3 regions of the Streptomyces sp. NPDC057280 genome follow, and region 2 is predicted to be linked to each of the others. Evidence: riboswitches for the same ligand, from Rfam matches in the RefSeq annotation. Region 2 holds a riboswitch; each other region holds the start of a gene.
The links. A riboswitch is a leader RNA that binds a small molecule or an ion and turns the genes downstream of it on or off. The one in region 2 is predicted to bind thiamine pyrophosphate.
Positions count from the first base shown of each region.

Region 1: linked by a shared signal. The riboswitch ahead of thiO (glycine oxidase ThiO) and the one ahead of thiC (phosphomethylpyrimidine synthase ThiC) in region 2 are both predicted to bind thiamine pyrophosphate.
Region 3: linked by a shared signal. The riboswitch ahead of ACFUO4_RS35180 (thiamine ABC transporter substrate binding subunit) and the one ahead of thiC (phosphomethylpyrimidine synthase ThiC) in region 2 are both predicted to bind thiamine pyrophosphate.

Region 1 is NZ_JBHUYR010000002.1:1,274,516-1,278,665, forward strand. Features, by position in the region: gene ACFUO4_RS16300 (thiazole synthase) at 1-218, opposite strand, end outside; gene thiS (sulfur carrier protein ThiS) at 222-422, opposite strand; gene thiO (glycine oxidase ThiO) at 419-1,579, opposite strand; TPP riboswitch at 1,577-1,688, opposite strand; gene ACFUO4_RS16315 (hypothetical protein) at 1,741-2,091, shown strand; gene ACFUO4_RS16320 (NAD(P)/FAD-dependent oxidoreductase) at 2,181-3,344, shown strand; gene ACFUO4_RS16325 (Rv2175c family DNA-binding protein) at 3,433-3,804, shown strand.
Region 2 is NZ_JBHUYR010000007.1:313,337-317,486, reverse strand. Features, by position in the region: gene thiC (phosphomethylpyrimidine synthase ThiC) at 1-1,147, opposite strand, end outside; TPP riboswitch at 1,140-1,329, opposite strand; gene ACFUO4_RS33795 (YibE/F family protein) at 1,401-3,224, shown strand; gene ACFUO4_RS33790 (SsgA family sporulation/cell division regulator) at 3,359-3,796, opposite strand; gene ACFUO4_RS33785 (IclR family transcriptional regulator) at 3,896-4,150, opposite strand, start outside.
Region 3 is NZ_JBHUYR010000008.1:123,571-127,720, reverse strand. Features, by position in the region: gene ACFUO4_RS35200 (phosphatidate cytidylyltransferase) at 1-539, shown strand, start outside; gene ACFUO4_RS35195 (SRPBCC family protein) at 675-1,124, shown strand; gene ACFUO4_RS35190 (alpha/beta fold hydrolase) at 1,121-1,891, opposite strand; gene rlmN (23S rRNA (adenine(2503)-C(2))-methyltransferase RlmN) at 2,036-3,142, shown strand; TPP riboswitch at 3,186-3,293, shown strand; gene ACFUO4_RS35180 (thiamine ABC transporter substrate binding subunit) at 3,290-4,150, shown strand, end outside.

The sequences.
Region 1 (4,150 bases), on a different contig from region 2:
GCCGTGTTCGGCAGCACCTGGATGCCGAGCTCGGTCAGCACGGACAGGACCGAGCCGTGCACGGTCGGGTCGACGCGCCGCATCGCGACGGTCGTGAGTTCCGTGCCCGAGGCGATCAGCGCCCGCCTCAGCACATCCAGGCTGGGCGCCCCGCCCGTGCCCATGATCAGCCGGGACGAGAACGCCGTACCGCCGAGGATGAAGGGATCGTCGGCCATGGGTCAGCCTCCTTGGACGGCGGTCAGGACCTCGACGCGGTCCCCCTCGGAGAGGGACGTCGACGGCCACTGCGCGCGCGGGACGACGGTTTCGTTGAGGGCGGCGGCCACTCCGGAGGGTGCCGGGGTGAGGGCGCGCACGACGGTGTCGAGGGCCGTGCCGGGGGCGAACTGGCGCGGCTCCCCGTTGACGGAGATGTTCATGCGGGCTGCTCCGTGAGGTGCTTCGTGAATCGCCTGGGGGTGAAGGGGCGGGCCTCGTCCGGGAGTTCACCGGTGGTCAGGGCGTGGGCCATGGCATCGCCGGTGACCGGCGTCAGCAGCACGCCGTTGCGGTAGTGGCCGGTGGCCAGCAACAGCCCCGGCAGCTCGGTCGGGCCGAGCAGGGGCGCGTTGTCGGGGGAGCCGGGGCGCAGCCCCGCGCGGGTCTCCGTCAGCGGCAGCTCGGTGATGCCGGGGACCAGTTCGTGCGCGTCGCGCAGCAGCTCGTACACCCCGCCCGCGGTCACCGTCGTGTCCCAGCCCTGCTCCTCGCTGGTCGCCCCGATCACCAGCTCGCCGTTCTCCCGCGGGACGAGATAGACGTGGCTGCCGCGCACCACGGCCCGCACGGTCCGGCTCAGGAACGGCGCGTACCGCTGAGGCACGGTCAGCCGCAGCACCTGCCCCTTCACCGGACGCACCGGCGGCAGCACGGCCTGGGGGACCCCCGCGAGACGTCCGCTGAGGCTGCCCGCCGCCAGCACGACCTGCCCCGCGCCCAGCCGCGTACCGCCGGTCGTGGTGACGCCTGCGGCCCGGTCCCGCACGACGTCGAGCCGCTCGGCCCAGTCGCGGTGGAACACCACGCCCGCCCGCTCGCAGGCGGCCAGCAGCGCCCTGGTCAGCCGCCGGGGGTCGATCTGGTGGTCGCCGTCCACCCGCAGCCCGCCGCGCACGCCCGGCGCGAGCATCGGCTCCAGACGCCGGCACTCACGCCCCGACAGCCACTCGGACTCCAGCCCCGACTGCTGCTGCAGGGCGTGCAGTTCGCGCAGATGGGCGCGGTCGTCGGCGTCCAGGGCGACGGCGAGCGTGCCGCAGCGGCGGTGGCCGAGGTCGAGCCCGGTCAGGTCGGTCAGCTCGGCCGCGAAACCCGGATAGCGGCGGGCCGAGGCCAGGTTCAGGCCGAGCAGGGTCTGCTCGCCGTAATGGAGTTCGGTGACGGCGGCGAGCATGCCGGCCGCCACCTGGGCGGCCCCGCCGCCCGGTTCGGGGTCCACGACAGCCGTGGCGAAACCGCGCTGCGCGGCCCGCCAGGCCGTGACGAGGCCGATGATTCCGCCCCCGACGACGAGGACGTCTGACGTACGTGAGGACATGGGCGTCCAGCCCCTCCCTTCGCCGGCATGACCCGGATCAGGTTCGTACGGTCGGAGGCCGCCAGCCTCCCTCTCAGCCCGGTGCGTCCGGGCTCCCGCGAGTGCTCTACGTTGGCCACCCTAGCCCGACGTCGTATGTCTCAGTAAGGGAGCCTCTCTCGGTGGCACGCTCGCTCGACGGTCTCGTCCTCGCCCCGGTCGCCGACCAAGCGCCAGGTCAGGTGGGGACCCGGACCCGGTTCACCTACCACGAGAAGGACGGCGAGATCTGGGCCGAGTACGCCGGTGGCGATGTCGTCCGCGGGCACCTGGTGGGCACGCGCGCGGGCGACCGGCTCGACTTCCGGTACGTGCAGCTGAAGCACGACGGGACGACGTCGAGCGGGCACTGCGTGTCGACGGTCGTGGAGCTCGCGGACGGGCGGGTGCGCCTTGAGGAGCGCTGGGAGTGGGAGTCGCAGCCCGGCAGCGGGACCAGCGTTGTGGAGCAGGTCACTGTGCAGGGCTCCTGACTGACAAATTGTCAGTTGTCTATGGTGATCAGGTGAGCGACGAGACGGAGACGCAGGCGCGGCGGCGTGTGGTCGTGGTCGGCGCTGGCATGGCCGGCGTACAGACCGCGGTGGCCCTGCGCGAACAGGGCTTCACCGGCACGGTGACGCTGATCGGCGCGGAACCCCACCAGCCCTACGACCGGCCGCCGCTGTCCAAGGCGGTGCTGCTCGGCAAGGCCGAGGGCTCCGCCTTCGACGTCGACTTCGAGGCGCTCGGCATCGAACTGCGGCTCGGCCTCGAGGTGCTGGGCGTCCGCCCGGCCGACCACGAACTGGACACCGAGGGCGGTCCGGTGCCGTACGACGTCCTGGTCCTCGCCACCGGCGCCGAACCGATCCGGCTGCCCGGCACGGAGGGCGTCCCCGGCGTCCATCTGCTGCGCACCCTCGACGACGCCGAACGGCTGCGCCCGGTGCTCGCCCGGCAGCACGACATCGTGGTCGTCGGCGCGGGCTGGATCGGCGCCGAGTTCGCCACCGCCGCGCGCGACGCGGGCTGCGCGGTGACCGTCGTCGAGGCCGCCGACCGGCCGCTCGCGGGGGCGCTGCCCGCGGAGGTGGCCACGCCGATGGCGGCCTGGTACGCCGACGCCGGGGCCGAACTGCGCACGCACGCGCGCGTGGCCCGCGTCGAGCCCGGTGAGGTCGTCCTCGACGACGGCTCCCGGCTGCCCGCGGACGCGGTCGTGGTCGGCATCGGCGCCCGCCCGGCCACGTCCTGGCTCTCCGGCTCGGGTATCGGCCTCGGCGCGCACGGAGAGGTCGTGGCCGACGCGGCGCTGCGCACATCGGTCCCGGACGTGTACGCCGTGGGCGACTGCGCGTCCTTCCCCTCCGGGCGCTACGGCGAGCGCCTGCTGGTCCACCACTGGGACAACGCCCTCCAGGGGCCGCGCACGGTGGCGGCCAACATCATCGGCGAGACGCCGTCGGTCTACGACCCGGTGCCGTACTTCTGGTCCGAGCAGTTCGGCCGTTTCGTCCAGTACGCCGGCCATCACCCGGCCGCCGACACGGTCCTGTGGCGCGGGGACCCGTCCGGACCGGCCTGGGCGGTGTGCTGGCTGCGGGAGAACCGGCTGGTCGCGCTGCTGGCGGTGGGCCGGCCGCGGGATCTGGCCCAGGGGCGGCGCCTGATCGAGGCGGGGACGGCGCTCGACACCGGGTTGCTGTCGGATCCCGGCCGGCCGCTGAAGGCGGCGGTCGTCTAGGCGATGGTCCAGCGGAAATGTCGAGGTGGGAGCCGTTTCGGGCGGCCCCGGCTTCCGACTGTCAGTGCGGGATGGCAGGCTTGATTCCGTGACCGAGATTGACGCAAAGATCGATGCTCTCGTCCCCGCCTGGCTCACCCTCCCCGACATCGCAGAAATGCTGGACGTCGAGGTGACGCGTGTTCGGCAGCTGGTCAAGGAGGGCCAGCTCATCGCCGTACGCCGAGGTGAGAACCGCGCACTGCACGTCCCCGCCGCCTTCATCGACGGGGCCGAGCAGAAGGTCGTCAAGGGCCTCGCCGGGACCTTGACCCTTCTGAGGGACGACGGCTTCACCGACGAAGAGATGCTGGAGTGGCTCTTCACCCCGGACGACAGCCTGCCCGGCACCCCGGCCCAGGCCCTGAGCGAGAACCGCGGCACGGAGGTGAAGCGCCGCGCCCAGGCGCTGGCCGTCTGAGTCGAACGCTGTCCAGCCCCAGGAGCCGTCTGCCGTAGCTGCGAGGACATGTCCCTACGCAGCTGCGGGCAGTCGTGCCGCTGGGGCGGCGGCCCACCCGGCGCGGCGACGGCCAGGTCTGTGCGGTAGCTGTGGGCGGTCGTGTCGCTGGGCGCAGTCCCACGCGAGCGGCGGCAGTCAGGCCTCCGCCATAGCTGCGGGCAGTCGTGCCGCAGGGCGGCACGGGTGGGCGCAGCGGCACCCCGCCAACGCGGGTGAGTGACACCCTCCCCGGCCCGCGCGCCCCACCACGGCGTACCGGCATGCCCCCGCCCCGACCCACCTGTGGTTCACTACCGCCCGCCAA
Region 2 (4,150 bases):
TCAACTCCGCGAACTGCGCCTCGTCGTTGGCGTCCGCGATCGAGCCGGGCCGGAGGCCGTCGCCGAGCGAGTACGTGACGTCGTAGGCGGCGAGGATCTCGCATAGTTCCTCGAAGTTCTCGTAGAGGAAGCTCTCCTTGTGGTGTGCGAGGCACCACGCCGCCATGATCGAGCCGCCGCGCGAGACGATGCCCGTCTTGCGGTTGGCGGTCAGCGGGACGTACGGCAGACGCACGCCCGCGTGGACCGTCATGTAGTCCACGCCCTGCTCGGCCTGCTCGATGACCGTGTCCTTGTAGATCTCCCAGGTCAGCTCCTCGGCCTTGCCGTCGACCTTCTCCAGCGCCTGGTAGAGCGGCACCGTGCCGATGGGGACGGGGGAGTTGCGCAGCACCCATTCACGCGTGGTGTGGATGTTGCGGCCGGTGGACAGGTCCATGACCGTGTCGGCGCCCCAGCGGGTCGCCCAGGTCATCTTCTCGACCTCCTCCTCGATGGAGGAGGTGACCGCGGAGTTGCCGATGTTGGCGTTGACCTTCACCAGGAACCGCTTGCCGATGATCATCGGCTCGATCTCCGGGTGGTTGACGTTCGCGGGGAGCACCGCGCGCCCCGCCGCGATCTCCTCCCGCACGACCTCGGGCGCCACGTTCTCCCGGATGGCCACGTACTCCATCTCGGGCGTGATCTCGCCACGGCGCGCATACGCCAGCTGCGTCACCGCCCCGCCGTCACGGCTCCGGCGCGGCAGCCGGGGCCGCCCCGGGAAGACCGCGTCGAGGTTGCGCAGATTGCCGCCCCGCGGCGAGGTGTGCTTGATGCCGTCGTCCTCAGGACGGACGGGACGGCCCGCGTACTCCTCGGTGTCGCCGCGGGCGATGATCCAGTTCTCCCGCAGCGGGGCCAGGCCCCGGCGGACATCGGTATCGACCAGCGGATCGGTGTACGGGCCCGATGTGTCGTACAGCGTGACCGACTGCCCGTTGGTGAGGTGCACCTGACGGACCGGCACTCGAAGGTCGGGGCGCGAGCCCTCGACGTACCCCTTGTGCCAGCCGATGGACTTCCCGCTCTCCGAGGACTGTTCGCCCGCGATGAGCTGTTCGTCCTGGCTGGAGGCAGGCGTGCGTGCGTCCTTGATGGTCATGAGACCTACTCCCTACGCCGGCATTACCCGGTAACAGGTTCGGCGGTCGACGCAGCGGTTTCCGTCTGTCGATGTTTCGTGGGCAACGTCACTCACTGGTGACGACGTTCCACGTGAAACATCGCTGGGACGGAGGTCAGCGCCCTCTCAGCCCGGTGCTCCGAGCTCCCGCGTGTACAAAGGTGGCTCCACGCTAGCGTCAATTCGGGCGCGGTGAACAGGGGGCCCCTGCCGTTCTTGCGATGATCGGTCGGTGACCACGACACCGCAGCCCCCGTATCCGCCCGAGCCACCCCGTGGCCCCGGCCGCAGAGGCGGCGCTCAGCCCGGGCCGGATGACTGGAACAGGCCTGGGTCGGACGAATGGCACGAGTCCGGGTCGGATGACTGGAACGGGTCCGGGTCGAGCGGCTGGAACGGGCCCGGCCCTGGCGGGGGATTCGAGCACGGCCCCCGACCCGGCGGCCGGGTCGAACGCGGGTCGGCAAGCGGCGGCGGATACCACCCTGGTCACGACCCCGGTCACCGCTCTCCCGGCGCACCCGGCCACAGCCACGAGCACGCCCACGACACGGGTGGCGGGCACGGCGGCCTCCCAAGGGAAGGCAGCGGCGCAGGGGATGCCGGTGGCACGGGAGGTGGCGGTGGCGCGGGAGGTGGCGGTGGCGGTGGCGGTGGCGGTGGGCACGGTCACTCGCACGGCCACAGTCACAGCCACGGCCCCGCAGCCCCCGTCTCCCAGCACCTGCGCAAGGTCATCGCGGCGATCCTCATCCCGTTCGGCGCCGCCGTTCTGGTGGGCCTCGCCGTGCTGTGGCCCGGCGGTGCCCCCGCGCACGAGCGCACCGGCGTCGGCTTCGACCGGCAGACCCAACAGGCCACCGTCACCAAGGTCGACGAGGTGAGCTGCAAGTCCGTCAACGCCTCGGGCGAGACGCCGACCGGCGACACCTCTACCGCCGAGGGCTCCTCCGCCCAGCAAGAAGCCGGCGGCACCTGCAAGAAGGCCACCATCCGCGTCGACACCGGGAAGGACAAGGGCCGTACGTTCACCGAGATCGTGCAGCCGGACCAGTCGCGGCAGCTGCACGAGGGCCAGAAGGTCGTGGTCGCCTACGAGCCCTCCGCCCCGAAGGACCTGCAGTACTCGGTCACCGACGTGAACCGCCGGTTCCCCATGGCCCTGCTCGCCGGCATCTTCGCCCTGGCCGTCGTGATCGTGGGTCGGTTGCGCGGTGTCATGGCCCTGGTCGCGCTGGCGATCAGCTTCATGATCCTGAACTTCTTCATCCTGCCCGCGATCCTCCAGGGCTCGAACCCGCTGGTCGTGGCCGTGATCGGGTCGAGCGCCATCATGCTGATCGCGCTGTACCTGTGCCACGGGCTGTCGGCGAGAACCTCCGTCGCGGTGCTCGGCACGCTGATCTCGCTGCTGTTGATCGGCATCCTCGGCTCGCTGTTCATCGGCTGGGCGGCGCTCACCGGCAACACCGACGACAACACCGGTCTCATCCACGGCCTGTATCCGTCGATCGACATGAGCGGTCTGCTGCTCGCCGGCGTCATCATCGGCTCGCTCGGTGTACTCGACGACGTGACGGTCACGCAGACCTCGGCGGTCTGGGAGCTGCACGAGGCCAACCCCTCGATGGGCTGGCGCGGGCTGTACCGCGCGGGCATCCGCATCGGCCGCGACCACATCGCCTCGGTCGTCAACACCCTCGTCCTCGCCTATGCGGGCGCGGCGTTGCCCCTGCTGCTGCTCTTCTCGATCGCGCAGAGCAGCGTGGGGACGGTCGCCAACAGCGAGTTGGTCGCGGAGGAGATCGTGCGGACGCTGGTCGGCTCGATCGGCCTGGTGGCGTCCGTCCCGGTCACGACGGCCCTCGCCGCGCTGGTGGTCTCGGCCGACCGGCCTGGCTCCGGCACGGATCCGGCGGGCGGCGAGCCGACTCCGGCGGGCACGCAGGCCTCCTCACAAGCGGGGACACAGGCCGGGTCCTACGGCACACAGGGCGCCCAGGCTCCGCAGCCGGCCGCCGCAAGGGGTGGCCGCGGGCGTCGCCGCAAGCACTGACGCCGGGCCGGCCCCGAGCCGGCCAGAACACACAGAGCGACACCCGCACAACGCCACCCCTCCCCCAGAAGAAGCGTTCCTGCGCTCCTCCACACTCGCGCTGAAGCGTTCCGCCTCCCTGCCGGTGTGATGCTTCAGCCCGCGCTCTGCTCCTCCGCCAGGATGCGGTCCAGCGCCTCGTCGAGGTGGGCGTCGAAGTCCGCGAGCGCCCCTTCCTGTCCCAGTGGCACCAGCTTGTCGGTGCGGTCGAGGAAGGCGATGAGCGGCGCCGTCGACGAGCGGAACAGCGCCTGGTCGACGCCGACCTGAAGCCGGATCAGCACCTCACCGAGCGTCTCGTGCTCGGCCGGCGCGATGCGCACGTCCCCGTCGCCGCTCGGCCGCCCCACGCCGTCGATCAGCAGCTCACGGCCGAAGGCCCAGGTCACAGGGGCGTCCCCGGGGAGGTGGAAGGTCAGTCGCACCGCGTAGGGATCACAGGTCTCGTAGCGCAGCTCCACCGGGATACGGAACGACAGCTCCTCGGACACGAGAAAGCTCATCATGACCTCTGCCTGTACGGACTCGTCCATCGTCTACCCCGTCATCTGCGGTCGACTGGCCGGGAATGATCCCTCTGACTCTGATGGAATCTTGCTGAACGTATACGAGAGATCACAAGGAGTGAGTTTTCAGATACTGATAGAGATCGCGAGCGACCCCAGAAGCTGTCCGATCTCGCTCTGCAACTGACGTGTGGCGTCCATCAGACGATCCGCCTGATGGGAGGGGAGAGAAATGGCCAGGGTCGCAGCGGTCGGTCCGATCGTGATCGGGATCGCCGCGCACACCGTGCCGAGCGCGTACTCCTGGTGCTCGAAGACCGGCTCCATCCGCCCCACCCGGTCAAGGCGCCGGAGCAGGGTGTGGTTGTCGTGCACGGTGTA
Region 3 (4,150 bases), on a different contig from region 2:
CGGTGCTGGTCTGGCGGATGACCGAACCGCCGGAGGGCTATCTGAAGGACGTCACCGCGGGCGTCTTCGCGGCCTTCTACGTCCCGTTCCTGGCCACGTTCGTCGCGATGATGCTCACCGCCGACGACGGGCCGCAGCGGGTGCTGACGTTCCTGCTCCTCACGGTCGTCAGCGACACCGGGGCGTACGCCGTCGGCTGGCGCTTCGGCAAGCACAAGCTCGCGCCGCGCATCAGCCCCGGCAAGACCCGTGAGGGCCTGCTGGGCGCGGTGTCCTTCGCGATGGTGGCGGGCGCGCTGTGCATGCAGTTCCTGATCGACGACGGCACCTGGTGGCAGGGGCTGCTGCTGGGCCTCGCGGTGGCGGCGAGCGCGACGCTCGGTGACCTCGGCGAGTCGATGATCAAGCGCGACCTCGGCATCAAGGACATGGGCACGCTGCTGCCGGGGCACGGGGGCATCATGGACCGGCTGGACTCGCTGTTGCCGACCGCGCCCGTGGTGTGGTTGCTGCTGGTGCTGTTCGTGGGCTCGGGCTGATCGTCGTTCGGATGTCTGGGCGGATGTCTGGAGAAGCCCCCGCTGAGGCGGGGGCTTCTGCTGTTCTCGGGGGCGGTCCGGTGGGACGATTTCCCTGTAAGCCCTCGAAGGGGATCGCCCTGGAAGGAGGGCGTCATGCCCGCCATCCGTGAAGTGATCGACGTCGACCGCAGTCCCGAAGACGTCTACGCGTACATCACCGACCCCTCCCATCTGCCGGAATGGCAGCTGAGCGCCGTCAAGGCGGAGCCGCTCGAGGAGGGGCCGATCCATGCCGGCTCCCGGGTCCGGGTCACCCGGCGGATCGGGAACCGCCAGGTCCCGATGACCGTCGAGTTCGACGAGCTCGACCCTCCGCACAGCTGGGACCTGCACGGGATCTCCGGGCCCGTCCGGCCCCGTACCCACGGTGAGATCGAACCGCTCGACGACGGGCGGAGGTCCCGCGTGACGATAGAGATCGACTTCGAGGGACACGGGCTCGGCAGGGCGCTGGTCCCCCTCGTGGTCCGCCCGCAGGTCCGCAAGGAACTCCCGCGGGACGAGCAGCTGCTCAAGGAGTGCCTGGAGCGGCCGACCGGCTAGGACCGCGCGGACGGCGCGGTCAGGAAGTCCTCCAGCAGCGGCAGCACCACAGGCGGCCGCCGCAGGACCGTCATGTGCGTGGTGCCGGGCAGCACGGCCAGCCGGGCGTCGGGGATCAGGCGCTGCATCTCGGCCGCGTGCTCGACGTGCACGAAGTCGCGGTCGCCGATCAGCAGCAGCGTGGGCGCCGTCAGACCGCGCAGGTCGTCCGCGGTCCACGGCAGCGGCGCCTGGGCGGCCGCCGAGACCTTGCCGAGGAAGTCCTGGAAGCGCTCGGGATACGGGGCGACGGCGGCGTACGCGTCGGCCATGTCCTGGAAGTCGGCCTGCGTCGGCAGCAGCGGGGAGCTGTAGTCGGGGGTGCGGATCTCCTCCCGTACGCCGTCCTGGCTGTACTGGGCGGAGACCACGACCAGCCGGCCGACGCGGTCGGGATGCCGTACCGCGATCTCCAGCGCGGTCAGCCCGCCGAGGCTGTAGCCGAGGAGGTCGGCCTGCGGGACGCCGAGCTCGTCGAGCAGGGCCACGACGTCGGAGGCGAGGTGCGGGACGGTCAGGGCGCGGTCCGTGTCGGCCGTGTGGCCGTGCCCCTGGAGCTCCGGGGCGATGACCTGGCGCTCCGCCGCCAAGGCGGGCAGTACGGCGCCGAAGGACAGCCCGATGGTGGTGACGCCGCCGTGCAGCAGCACCAGCGGGCGGCGGTCGGCGTGGGCGGCGCCGTGGATCTCGTAGTACATCTCCAGGCCGTTGACCTTGGCGTACGGCATTGTCATCACTTCCGGTGGCTGGCGGACGGGAACGTCGGGAACGTACGGCAGGAAGACCCGTCCCGCGTGGGGAAATCATCGGTCACCCTCGGTGACGGGCGGGGGCAGGAGTCACTCCGTTCGATCTGCGACACTGGTACAGCCATGCCTAAGCCCGGAGAACTCACTTTCGTCGCCCCGCGCGGAGCCAAGAAGCCGCCGCGGCACCTTGCCGATCTCACTCCTGCCGAGCGCAAGGATGTCGTGGCCGAGATCGGTGAGAAGCCGTTTCGTGCCAAGCAGCTCTCGCAGCACTACTTCGCGCGGTACGCGCACGACCCGGAGCAGTGGACGGACATTCCGGCCGGCGCTCGCGGCAAGCTGCAGGAGGCGCTGCTTCCTGTGCTGATGACCGTCGTCCGGCATCTGTCGACCGACCAGGGGACCACACGCAAGACGCTGTGGCGGCTGTTCGACGGGACGCTCGTCGAGTCGGTGCTGATGCGGTATCCGGACCGGGTCACGATGTGCATCTCGTCGCAGGCCGGGTGCGGGATGAACTGCCCCTTCTGCGCCACCGGGCAGGCGGGGCTGGACCGGAACCTGTCCACCGCCGAGATCGTCCATCAGATCGTCGACGGGATGCGCGCGCTCCGGGACGGGGAGGTGCCCGGTGGGCCCGCGCGGCTCTCCAACATCGTCTTCATGGGCATGGGCGAGCCCCTCGCCAACTACAAGCGGGTCGTGCAGTCGATCCGTGCGCTGACCGATCCGGCTCCGGACGGGCTCGGGCTGTCGCAGCGGGGTATCACCGTCTCGACGGTCGGGCTGGTGCCGGCCATTCACCGGTTCGCCGACGAAGGGTTCAAGTGCCGGCTCGCCATCTCGCTGCACGCTCCCGATGACGAGCTGCGCGACACCCTCGTCCCCGTGAACACGCGCTGGAAGGTGCGCGAGGTGCTCGACGCCGGGTTCGAGTACGTCGAGAAGTCCGGGCGGCGGCTGTCGATCGAGTACGCGCTCATCCGGGACATCAACGACCAGGCATGGCGTGGGGACCGGCTCGGGCGGCTGCTGCGCGGCAAGCCCGTGCACGTCAATCTCATCCCGCTCAACCCGACCCCGGGCTCGAAGTGGACCGCCTCGCGGCCCGAGGACGAGAAGGCCTTCGTCGAGGCCATCGCCGCGCACGGCGTGCCGGTGACCGTCCGGGACACCCGGGGCCAGGAGATCGACGGGGCCTGCGGTCAGCTCGCGGCCGGCGAACGGTAGTCTGACCGTCGCAAGAACACCTTCGTATACCTAACTTCATATATCTATCCGACAGGGGAGCGCCACAGCGCTGAGAGTGCGGCCGTCGGGCCGCAGACCCTCTGAACCTCGCCCAGGTCATTCTGGGTAGGAAGTTCGGTCATCACCGTGAGTAGCAAGAAGTACTGTGCTGTCGTCGTCGGCCTCGGCCTGGTCGCGCTGTCCGCGTGCGGGTCGTCCGACGAGGGCGGCTCCCAGAGCGAGTCCAAGACCGTCACGCTCGTCAGCCACAACTCGTGGGCCGTCTCCAAGAGCGTCCTCGCCGCCTTCGAGAAGGAGTCCGGCTACAAGGTCAAGGTCCTGGAGGACGGCGACGCCGGGCAGGCCGTCAACAAGGCGATCCTGACCAAGGACAACCCACAGGGCGACGTCTTCTTCGGCGTCGACAACACCCTGCTGTCCCGGGCGCTCGACAACGGACTGTTCCAGTCGTACGAGGCCAAGGGCGCCGACACCATCAAGCCCGGCTACCGGGTCGACGGGGACAAGGTCACGCCCATCGACACCGGCGACATCTGCCTCAACTACGACAAGGCCTGGTTCAGCAAGCACAAGCTCCAGCCGCCCACGTCGTACGACGATCTGGTCAAGCCCGCCTACAAGGACCTCCTCGTCACCGAGAACGCCTCCACCTCCTCGCCGGGGCTCGGGTTCCTGCTCGGTACCGCCGCCAAGTACGGCGACGACGGCTGGGAGGCGTACTGGACCAAGCTCAAGGCCAACGGCGTCAAGGTCGTCGACGGCTGGGAGCAGGCCTACAACGAGGAGTTCTCCGGGTCCGCCGGCGGCAAGAAGGCGAAGGCCGACCGGCCGCTCGTCGTCTCGTACGCCTCCTCGCCGCCCGCCGAGGTCATCTACGCCGACCCGAAGCCCTCGACCGCGCCGACCGGTGTCGTCGACGGCACCTGCTTCCGGCAGGTCGAGTACGCGGGACTGCTGAGCAACGCGAAGAACAGCACGGGCGGCAAG